DNA from 3 places in the Methylobacterium sp. PvR107 genome. Region 1 is predicted to be linked to each of the others. Evidence: predicted binding sites of a transcription regulator. Region 1 holds the regulator's gene; each other region holds the start of a gene.

The links. The regulator PhoB, encoded in region 1, activates phosphate uptake and scavenging genes when phosphate is short. The targets are predictions, from matches to a motif close to TGTCATNNANCTGTCAT.
Region 2: JOE48_RS10825 (UDP-2,3-diacylglucosamine diphosphatase) is a predicted target of PhoB. The motif match lies at 1,517-1,533, and genes of this name have one in related genera.
Region 3: JOE48_RS13050 (inorganic phosphate transporter) is a predicted target of PhoB. The motif match lies at 1,532-1,548, and genes of this name have one in related genera.

What each region holds. Positions count from the first base shown of each region.
Region 1 covers NZ_JAFIBW010000001.1:1,029,774-1,032,995, reverse strand. Annotated here, with positions in the region: gene pstB (phosphate ABC transporter ATP-binding protein PstB) at 1-156, shown strand, start outside; gene phoU (phosphate signaling complex protein PhoU) at 267-986, shown strand; gene phoB (phosphate regulon transcriptional regulator PhoB) at 1,172-1,867, shown strand; gene JOE48_RS04715 (protein-disulfide reductase DsbD) at 2,043-3,222, opposite strand, start outside.
Region 2 covers NZ_JAFIBW010000001.1:2,318,070-2,321,291, reverse strand. Annotated here, with positions in the region: gene JOE48_RS10830 (glycosyltransferase family 1 protein) at 1-639, opposite strand, end outside; gene JOE48_RS10825 (UDP-2,3-diacylglucosamine diphosphatase) at 651-1,448, opposite strand; gene JOE48_RS10820 (aminotransferase class V-fold PLP-dependent enzyme) at 1,984-3,192, shown strand.
Region 3 covers NZ_JAFIBW010000001.1:2,775,203-2,778,424, forward strand. Annotated here, with positions in the region: gene JOE48_RS13040 (DUF1045 domain-containing protein) at 1-114, opposite strand, end outside; gene JOE48_RS13045 (ceramide glucosyltransferase) at 143-1,291, opposite strand; gene JOE48_RS13050 (inorganic phosphate transporter) at 1,601-3,222, shown strand, end outside.

The DNA of each region.
Region 1 (3,222 bases):
ATCGTCACCCACAACATGCAGCAGGCGGCGCGCATCTCGCAGTTCACCGCCTTCATGTATCTGGGTCAGCTCGTCGAGTTCGGTCCGACCAACCGGATGTTCATGAACCCGACGGAACGGCGCACGCAGGACTACATCACCGGCCGGTTCGGCTAGTCTGCCGGAGAGCTCCGGTCGCGGGTCCGCCGCTTCGCGTCCCGAGCGGGCCGGCGGATCCCGCAAGCCCCCCGGAGGGCCGTCCCCGGGACTCCATCGAAGGATCCATCATGCCCGGCCATATCGTCTCCTCCTATGACACCGACCTGGAGAACCTGCGTCGCTCGATCTCGGAGATGGGCGGCGTGGCCGAGAAGATGACCGCGGAGGCGACCGATGCCCTCGTGCGCCGGGACGACACACTCGCCCAGGCGGTGATCCTCGCCGACAAGCGCCTCGACGCGCTGCAGCGGGACATCGAGGAGCGCGCGGTTCTGCTGATCGCCCGGCGCCAGCCCCTGGCCATCGATCTGCGCGAGACCATCTCGGCGATCCGCGTCTCCGGCGACCTCGAGCGGATCGGCGACCTCGCCAAGAACGTGGCCAAGCGGGTTGTCGCGATCTCCGATCAGGCGCCGGCCCAGAAGATCGTGCTCGGCGTGCGCCACATGAGCGACCTCGCCGAAGGCCAGCTCAAGGATGTGCTCGACGCCTATGCGAGCCGCGATATCGAATCGGCCCACGATGTCTGGGAGCGCGACGGTGAGATCGACGCCCTGTACAATTCGCTGTTCCGCGAGCTCCTGACCTACATGATGGAGGATCCGCGTAACATCTCATTCTGCACGCATCTGCTGTTCTGCGCCAAGAACGTCGAGCGCATCGGCGACCACACCACCAACATCGCCGAGACGATCCACTATCTCGCCACCGGCGAGACGCTAGCGGGTGATCGGCCAAAGAACGACGCGTCGAACTACGCGACCGTGGACGGGGTGCAGGCTCCGTAGGCGAGCCGTCCCCGATTCACGCCCGGCCTGCGCCCCCCAGCGGGGTACCGTCGGAGAATCGGAGGGTGCGGGTTGAGGCTGAGCGGCGCCTCCCGCATCCTCGGCCTGCACGCGCGCTCCGATGAGAGTCGGGACATCGGCAGGCCGTATGGCGCCGCCTTGGGAACGGGTCTTCGAACGTGAGCATGCAAGTCCTGATCGTTGAGGACGAGGAGGCGCTGACCACGCTGCTGCGCTACAACCTTGAGGCCGAGGGCTTCCTCGTTGACTCGGCGGCGCGCGGCGACGATGCGGAGCTGCTCCTGGCCGAGCGGATCCCCGATCTCGTCCTGCTCGACTGGATGCTGCCGGGCCTCTCGGGAATCGAGCTCTGCCGCAGGATCCGGGCGCGCCGGGAGACCGAGCGGCTGCCGGTGATCATGCTCACCGCCCGCGGCGAAGAGGGCGACCGGATCCGCGGTCTCGGCACCGGCGCCGACGATTACATCGTCAAGCCGTTCTCCGTGCCGGAGCTGCTCGCCCGGATCCGTGCGCTGCTGCGCCGGGCCAAGCCCGCCCATAGCTCGGATCGGCTGGCCGCCGGCGATCTCGAACTCGACCGCACCGGTCACCGCGTCCGCCGCGGGGGCGAGGAGTTGCATCTCGGCCCGACCGAGTTCCGGCTGCTGGAATTCCTGATGCTGGCTCCAGGCCGGGTCTTCTCCCGCGAGCAGCTCCTCGACGGGGTCTGGGGCCACGACGTCTATATCGACGAGCGCACCGTGGACGTGCATGTCGGGCGCCTGCGCAAGGCGCTCAACGGCCCGCGCCAGACCGACCCGATCCGCACGGTCCGCGGCTCGGGCTACGCCTTCGACGAGACGTTCTCGCTCGAAGCCTGAGGCAGCCGCACGGGCTTGTCCGAAAGGAACAGCATTCGGCCCGCCGTCATCATGCGCTCAGCGAAGTGACCCAGGGCAGCGGGACGCCGGTGAGCGTGGCGCGGCTCGATTGTTCCGCTCGCGCAGACGGCGGGACGGGCGCATCGATGCTCGAGCGCCGAGCCCCCTAAAGATCTTAGCGTGCCAGCGCCGCACTCCGGCCGGACGCGGCCGGAACCGCGTCCAGCGCCGCCAGAACCGTCCCTTCCGTGAGGATTTGCGGGAGAACCTGGGGCTCTCCGGTGCCGGCATAGAGAAGGTAGAGCGGCACGCCGCTGCGCCCGTACTTCTCCAACAGGCGGGTGATCTCGGGATTCTGGTTGGTCCAGTCGCCCTTCATGTAGGTCACGCCGCGCTCGGCCATCGCGGCCCGCACGGCCTTGGTGTTGAGCGAGGTCGCCTCGTTCACCGCACAGGTGATGCACCACGCCGCCGTCATGTCGATGAAGACCGGGCGGCGGGCACTCACCAGCGAGTCGAGGCGCGCCTGCGTGAACGGCTCGATCCCGTCGGCGGCGGCCTGCGCCGACGGGACCGGGCGGTCCTGCGGGAGGGTCACCGCAAGGGCCGCGACGGCGATGATCGCGAGGATTGCGGCGGCCTGGGCGATCCGACCGGCACGGGGTGCGGCGGCACGTCCGCGCTCCCACGCCCAGGCGGCGAAGGCGACCAGCACCAGCCCGATCAGCGCTGCCAGCAGCCCGCGCGGATCGACCTGCTGCGCCAGCACCCAGATCAGCCAAGCCACGGTCGCGTAGACCGGGAAGGCCAGGATCTGCTTGAGGATCTCCATCCAGGCGCCGGGCCGCGGCAGCGCCCGCAGGGCCGGCGGCCAGAGGGTCAGCGCCAGGAAGGGCAGGGCGAGTCCGAGGCCGAGGCTCGCGAACACCGCGAACGCCACGCCGGCGCTCTGGGTCAGCGCGAAGCCCACCGCCGAGCCCATGAACGGCGCCGTGCAGGGCGTGGCCACGAGCGTCGCGAGCACGCCCGTGAAGAACGAGCCGCTCAGGCCCGCGCGCCGGGCGAGCCCGTCGCCGAGGCCGGCAAGCCGGCCGCCGACATGGACGACTCCCGACAGGCTGAGGCCCATCGCAAACAGCAGATAGGCCAGCCCCGCCACCACGATCGGCGATTGCAGCTGGAAGCCCCAGCCGATCGCCGCGCCGCCGCCCTTCAGGGCAATCAGGACACCTGCGAGGCCCAGGAAGCTTGCCAGCACTCCGGCGGTGTAGGCCAGCCCATGGAGGCGGAGGCGGCCCGGGCTCTCGCCGGCATGCCGGATCAGGCCGAGAACCTTGATCGACAGGACCGGGAAG
Region 2 (3,222 bases), 1.3 Mb from region 1:
GATCCGGGTGCCCGGCAGATCGAGGCTCAGGAAGGCCGAGACGTTCTTCTCCACAGCGAGCCGCCCGACATAGAGGAACAGCGGCCGGGGCAGTCCGGCGAGGTCCGCCGGCATCGGTGCGCCGGGCTCGGCGGGGCGGAACCGCGTGGTGTCGACGCCGCGGGTCCAGCGCATCAGCCGGCCGAATCCCCTCGCCGCCAGCTCGCCCTGCAGCGAGGCGGTGCTGACCATCGTACCCCGCGCGGCCCCGTGGAAGCGGCGCAGATAGGCGTAGGACCAAGCCTCCGGTACCGGGGCCCGGGCGGCGAGGTATTCGGGGAAGCGCGTGTGGTAGCTTGTGGTGAAGGGCAGGGCGTGAGCGAGGCAGTAGCGCCGCGCCGCCAAGCCCACCGGCCCTTCGGTCGCGATATGGACATGGGTCGGCCGCTCCGCGTTCCAGCGCGCCGCGACCCGCTCCCGCCCGGCATAGGCGAGACGAATCTCTGGATAGCCCGGCAGGGGCAGCGAGCGGAAATCCGCCACCGTCAGGAGGGCGGTCTCGAAGCCGTGCTCCGGGGCGCGCCACACCATCTGCTCCAGGGAGCGCACCACGCCGTTCACCTGCGGGTGCCAGGCATCGCTGGCGATGAGGAGCTTCACGGGCGGTGACCTCACGCCACCGCGCGCCGGCCCGGCAGCGCTTCCGGCACGCTCTCGGCGACGCGGGCCCGCAGGACGCTCGGATAGTGCAGCACCTCGATGCGGCCGTCGTAGTGCTCGACCAGCCCTGTGCAGGATTCGACCCAATCGCCGGTGTTGAGATAGCGCAGATCGCCGATCGGCCGGTCGGCCGCGTGGTGGATGTGGCCGCAGATCACGCCGTCGGCGCCCTGCCGGCGCGCCTCCTCGGCCAGGATCGTCTCGAAGCGGCCGATGAAGCTGACGGCGTTCTTCACGCGCAGCTTCGCCCAGGCGGAGAGCGACCAGTAGGACAGGCCGAGGCGCCGCCGCGCCTTGTTGATCACGGTGTTGAGGGACAAAGCCAGCGTGTAGGCGCCGTCGCCGAGATGGGCGAGCCAGCGCGAGTGGCGCACCACCATGTCGAACTGGTCGCCGTGGATCACGAGGTAACGCCGGCCGTCGGCCGCCGCGTGGATCGCGGTCTCGGCCAGCTCGATCCCGCCGAAATTCGTGCCGACATAGTCGCGCAGGAACTCGTCGTGGTTGCCCGGCAGGTAGACGATGCGGGTGCCCTTGCGGACCTTGCGCAGCAGCTTCTGCACGACGTCGTTGTGCTCCTGCGGCCAATACCATCCGGAGCGCAGCTGCCAGCCATCCACGATGTCGCCGACGAGGTAGATCGTATCGGCGTCGTAATCCTTCAGGAACGACAGCAGCAACCCGGCCTGGCAGCCGCGTGTGCCGAGATGCAGGTCGGACAGGAACAGTGTCCGAACCCGGACCGGCATCTCCTCAACCTCGGCCACGGCACCCTCTCCCGGCGGCTGTACGGTGCCGGGATCCAGAGCGCGATCGCATCTCAGTTTGATGACGCGGGCTCCGGCAGGCGCAGCCGGAGCTGGTGCAGCGCGGCGAAGCCTCTCAACCGGAGATCGTCTTCGTTGCGCCGCACAAAAAATTTTTTTGCCAAGTTCCGGAAGTTTTTCCGGTTTTCCTTTCCGGCCCCGCCGTCTCATAATGCCAGGAACCGGCGGCTCGGCACGAGCGCGACCGGACCTTGACAGGAAGGCGGCGAGGACGGCCCTGAGGCCGTTGGACGGGACGGCATTTCGGAGGCGACCGGCGCGCGGGGGCGTGCCGCGACGCGAGCGGCGTGAGGCCGCCTGCCGCTCCGCTGACGCCCCCCGATCACGGCAGAGGATGGCGTTCGAGAGGATGTGGCGCGAGCCGCTTTCGACGGCGCCGGACCGACTCCCTGACGACGCTTGGACAACCCGGCGCGGGCTCACGCTCGCGTGCAATGAACTTTTCGGAGGAAACATCATGGCCGCAACCCGGCGTCCCGGTCGCAACCACCTCTTCATCCCCGGCCCCACCAACATCCCGGACCGGGTGCTGCGCGCCATGCACGTGCCGTCCGAGGATCACCGCTCGCCGAGTTTCCCCGAGCTGGTGAAGCCGCTCCTGCAGGATTCCAAGATGGTGTTCGGCTCGACCGCCGGGACGGTGATCCTGTTCCCGTCCTCGGGCACCGGCATCTGGGAATCGGCCCTGTCCAACACGCTGTGCCGCGGCGACACGGTGCTGACCTCGCGCTACGGCCAGTTCAGCCACCTCTGGGTCGACATGGCCCAGCGCCTCGGCCTCGACGTGGTCGTCCAAGAGGAGGAGTGGGGCACCGGCGCCGATCCGCAGAAGATCGAGGAGGCCCTGCGCGCCGACAAGGACCATAAGATCAAGGCCGTCATGGTCGTCCACAACGAGACCGCCACCGGCGTCACCAGCGACATCGGCGCGGTGCGCAAGGCGATCGACGCCGCCGGCCACCCGGCGCTGCTGTTCGTGGACGGCATCTCGTCGATCGGCTCGCTGCCGTTCTACATGGACGACTGGAAGGTCGATTGCGCCATCGCGGGCTCGCAGAAGGGCTTCATGCTGCCGGCCGGCCTCGGCCTGATCTGCATCAGCCCGAAGGCGCTCAAGATCGCCGAGGGCGGCACCGGCCGCAACGACCGGCTCGGCCACGCCTACTTCGCTTGGAAGGACCAGCTGGCCGCCAACGCGACCGGCTACTTCCCCTACACGCCCGTCCTGCCGCTGCTCTACGGCCTGCGCGAGGCCCTGCAGATCGTGAAGGAGGAGGGGCTGGAGAACGTCTACCACCGCCACCACGTCCTCGGCGAGGCGACCCGCCAGGCGGTCGCGGCCTGGGGCCTCAAGCCCTGCGCCAAGGAGCCCAAGTGGAACTCCGACACGGTCACGGCGATCGTGGTGCCGGAAGGCGCCGACGCCGCCAAGGTGATCACCCACGCCTACGAGCGCTACAACCTCTCGCTGGGCGCCGGCCTGTCCAAAGTCGCCGGTAAGGTGTTCCGGATCGGTCACCTGGGCGACCTGAACGAGCTGTCGCTGCTGGGCGCCATCGCGGGCGCCGAGATGGCCATGATCGATTGCGGCATCAAGGTCACGCCGGGCTCGGGCGTCGCCGCGGCCTCCAGCTACCTGCGCGAGAATCCGCTGCATAAGGCGTGATCGGCGCACGCGTTCGGGGCGGGACCGGGT
Region 3 (3,222 bases), 1.7 Mb from region 1:
CGGATGGGGAACTGGTGCCCCGGACACGGTGTCGTAGCCGAGCACGCCCCGTCCGAAGGCTTCGAGGCGCGAGCCCGGGGCGGGCAGGCAGTACAGGGCGTAGCGGCGCGACACGTCTCGGCCTCCGGGTCTTCGAGCGCCGTCAGGCCGTCGGCGCGTAGCTGCGCGCCTCGGCGGCCCGGCGCGGGCGCACGTCCATGGCGTTGCCGCGCCACACGATGGCGCTCTGGACCCAGGCGCCGAGCCAGATCGCCGGGATCAGGGCGTCGCGCACGAGGAAGGCCGCCAGCATGCGGGGCGAACGGTGCCAGCCCGCGCGGAGCGCGAGCCGGTGCTCGGCGCCATAGCACAGGGCGGCGAGGCCGGCAGCGCCGGCGAGGCCCGCGAGGCTGCCGGCCCCGAGGGCGACGAGGAGCGCCGGCAGCAGGACGCCGCTGCCGATCTCGGGCGCGAAGAACAGCGGGAAGGTCACGCGGCGCAGGCGCGCCCACCGGAGCTGGCGGGACCAGACCTCCCGGAAGCCGCGCGGGCCCAAGGGCTGCTCGAACGGGCTCGCCACGAGGTGGATGCGCTTGCCGGCGGCGCGCACCAGCTTGGTGGCGGCCGCGTCCTCGGCGATCTCGGCGGCCAGCGCCTGAAGGCCGCCGCGCTGGTCCAGGAACGGCTTGTGCCAGAGCATGCTCTTGCCCTGCGCGAAGCCCAGCCCGAAGGCCTCGGCGGCGTATTGCCAGCGTGCCTGCAGGGTGTTGAGGAAGGCGCATTCCACCTCGGCCATGAAGCTGCCCGGCCGGGCTCCGGCGGGGGTGGAGCAGACCAAGCCGGTCTCGGCCCGCCACGCCGCCTGGAGGCGCTGCAGGTAGTCCGGCGGCATCGCCACGTTGGAATCGGCCAGCACCACCCAGTCGTGGGCGGCGGCGCGCCAGCCGCGCAGGCAATTGTTCAGTTTCGGGTTCTCGCTGATCCGCTCGTCGCCGAGGATCAGGCGGGCGGGAACCTGCGGGTGGGCGGCGATCAGGCGCCTGACGAGCGGGAGGATCGGATCGCCCGGATCGGCGACGCAGAAGATCAGCTCGTAGGCGGGATAATCGAGGCGGAAGCTCCGCGTCAGCATCTCCTCGCTGTAGGCCTCCAGCCCGTGAAGCGGGCGGATCAGCGAGACGGGCGCGCCCGCCGGAAACCGCGACGGGCCGTGCACCTGCCCGAGGCGCCGGCCCGCGATGGCGATGCTGCCGATCTGGATGAGGGCCAGGAGCGCGCCGAAGGACAGGGCCGGCACCGTGGCGTCAATCATGCGGATCTCTCGTTCGCTCCTGCGCGGCCCGGTCGCTAGCGGCCGGATCGCGTCAGGCGTGTGACAGCCGCCTGACGGCCGGCGCGCTCATCGCGGCGGCCGGCCGACGGGCCCGGACGCGTCTTCCATCGGTCGGCGACCGGATTCTCCGAAGCGAAGACAGGCGAGGCGGCGACGCCCGCGCTCGTCGCAAGGTCCCCGCCCATCGGATGCGGTCTTCACGACCGTCAACGGGCGCCCCGTCACCGGACCGTCACGCGCGCAATTTAATCCCGCCTCACCATCAAAAATGATTCCGCGTGAGGCTGCATGTCCGATTCCGCCGCGATGCCGTCGGCCGCCGCGCGAGGCAGGCCCGAGGGCGGCCCGCGCCTCGATCACGGGATGCATCTGGGCGGCCTCGTCGCCTTCCTGCTCGTGCTGGTGGCCGGGCTCGGCTACGCCGTCGTGAGCCTGATCGCCGACATGAACGCGGTCGGCGAGGCACCGCTGGCCTATGGCGCCTTCGCGCTGCTCGGGCTCGCACTGCTGATCGCGCTGGGCTTCGAATTCGTGAACGGCTTCCACGACACCGCCAACGCGGTCGCCACGGTGATCTACACGCATTCGCTGCCGCCGCTGGTGGCGGTGATCTGGTCGGGCTTCTTCAACTTCCTCGGCGTGATGCTATCCTCCGGGGCGGTGGCCTATGCCATCGTCACCCTGCTGCCGGTGGAACTCATCCTGAATGTCGGCTCCCATGCCGGCTACGCGATGATCTTCGCGCTGCTGCTGGCCGCGATCATCTGGAATCTGGGCACCTGGGCCTTCGGCCTGCCGAACTCCTCGTCTCACGCGCTGATCGGCTCGGTGCTCGGTGTCGGCCTCGCCAACCAGCTGATGAGCGGCGGCGACGGCACCGCGGGCGTCGACTGGAACCAGGCGCTCAACGTGTTCAAGGCGCTGCTGTTCTCGCCCGTCTGCGGCTTCGTGCTGGCGGCCCTGCTGCTGCTCGCGCTCAAGTTCGCGGTGCGCCGCAAGGACCTCTACGAGGCGCCCAAGGGCGATGCCCCCCCGCCCCTGTGGATCCGCGGCCTGCTGATCCTCACCTGCACGCTGGTCTCCTTCTTCCACGGCGGCAATGACGGGCAGAAGGGCATGGGCCTGATCATGCTGATCCTGATCGGCGCTGCCCCCACCGCCTACGCGCTGAACCGCACCATGTCGGACGACACGACCCCGGCCTTCGTGCAGAGCTCGACGGCGGCGAGCCGGGTCTTCTCCGCCCGCGCCCCCGGCGCGCCGGTGCCGGACGCCGCCGCGGCGCGCCGGACGGTGACGGAGGCGTTGAAGACGAAGGCGCTCGACCAGCCGCCGGTCTATGCCGCGCTCGCGGCGCTCGCGACCGACATCGCCGCGAGCGTCAAGAATTACGGGGCGATCCGCACCGTGCCGGCCGCCCAGACGCAGAACCTGCGCAGCGACATGTACCTCGCCGCCGACGCGGTGCGGCTGCTGCCGGCCACGGGGGCCAACCTCTCCGAGACCGACACGGCGACGCTGAAAGGCTATTCCGGCCTGCTCAACGACGGCACCCGCTACATCCCGGGCTGGGTGAAGGTCTGCGTCGCCCTCGCCCTCGGGCTCGGCACCATGGTCGGCTGGAAGCGCATCGTCGTGACGGTGGGCGAGAAGATCGGCAAGACCCACCTCACCTACGCCCAGGGCGCCTCGGCCGAGATCGTGGCCGCCGGCACGATCGGGCTCGCCGAACTCTACGGCCTGCCGGTCTCGACCACGCATATCCTGTCGTCGGGCGTCGCCGGCACGATGGCGGCCAACGGCTCCGGGCTCCAGATGTCCACGGTGCGCAACATGGCGCTGGCCTGGATCCTGACCCTGCCGGCGGCGATCACGCTCGCGGCAAGCCTGTTCTTCCTGCTGCGCCACCT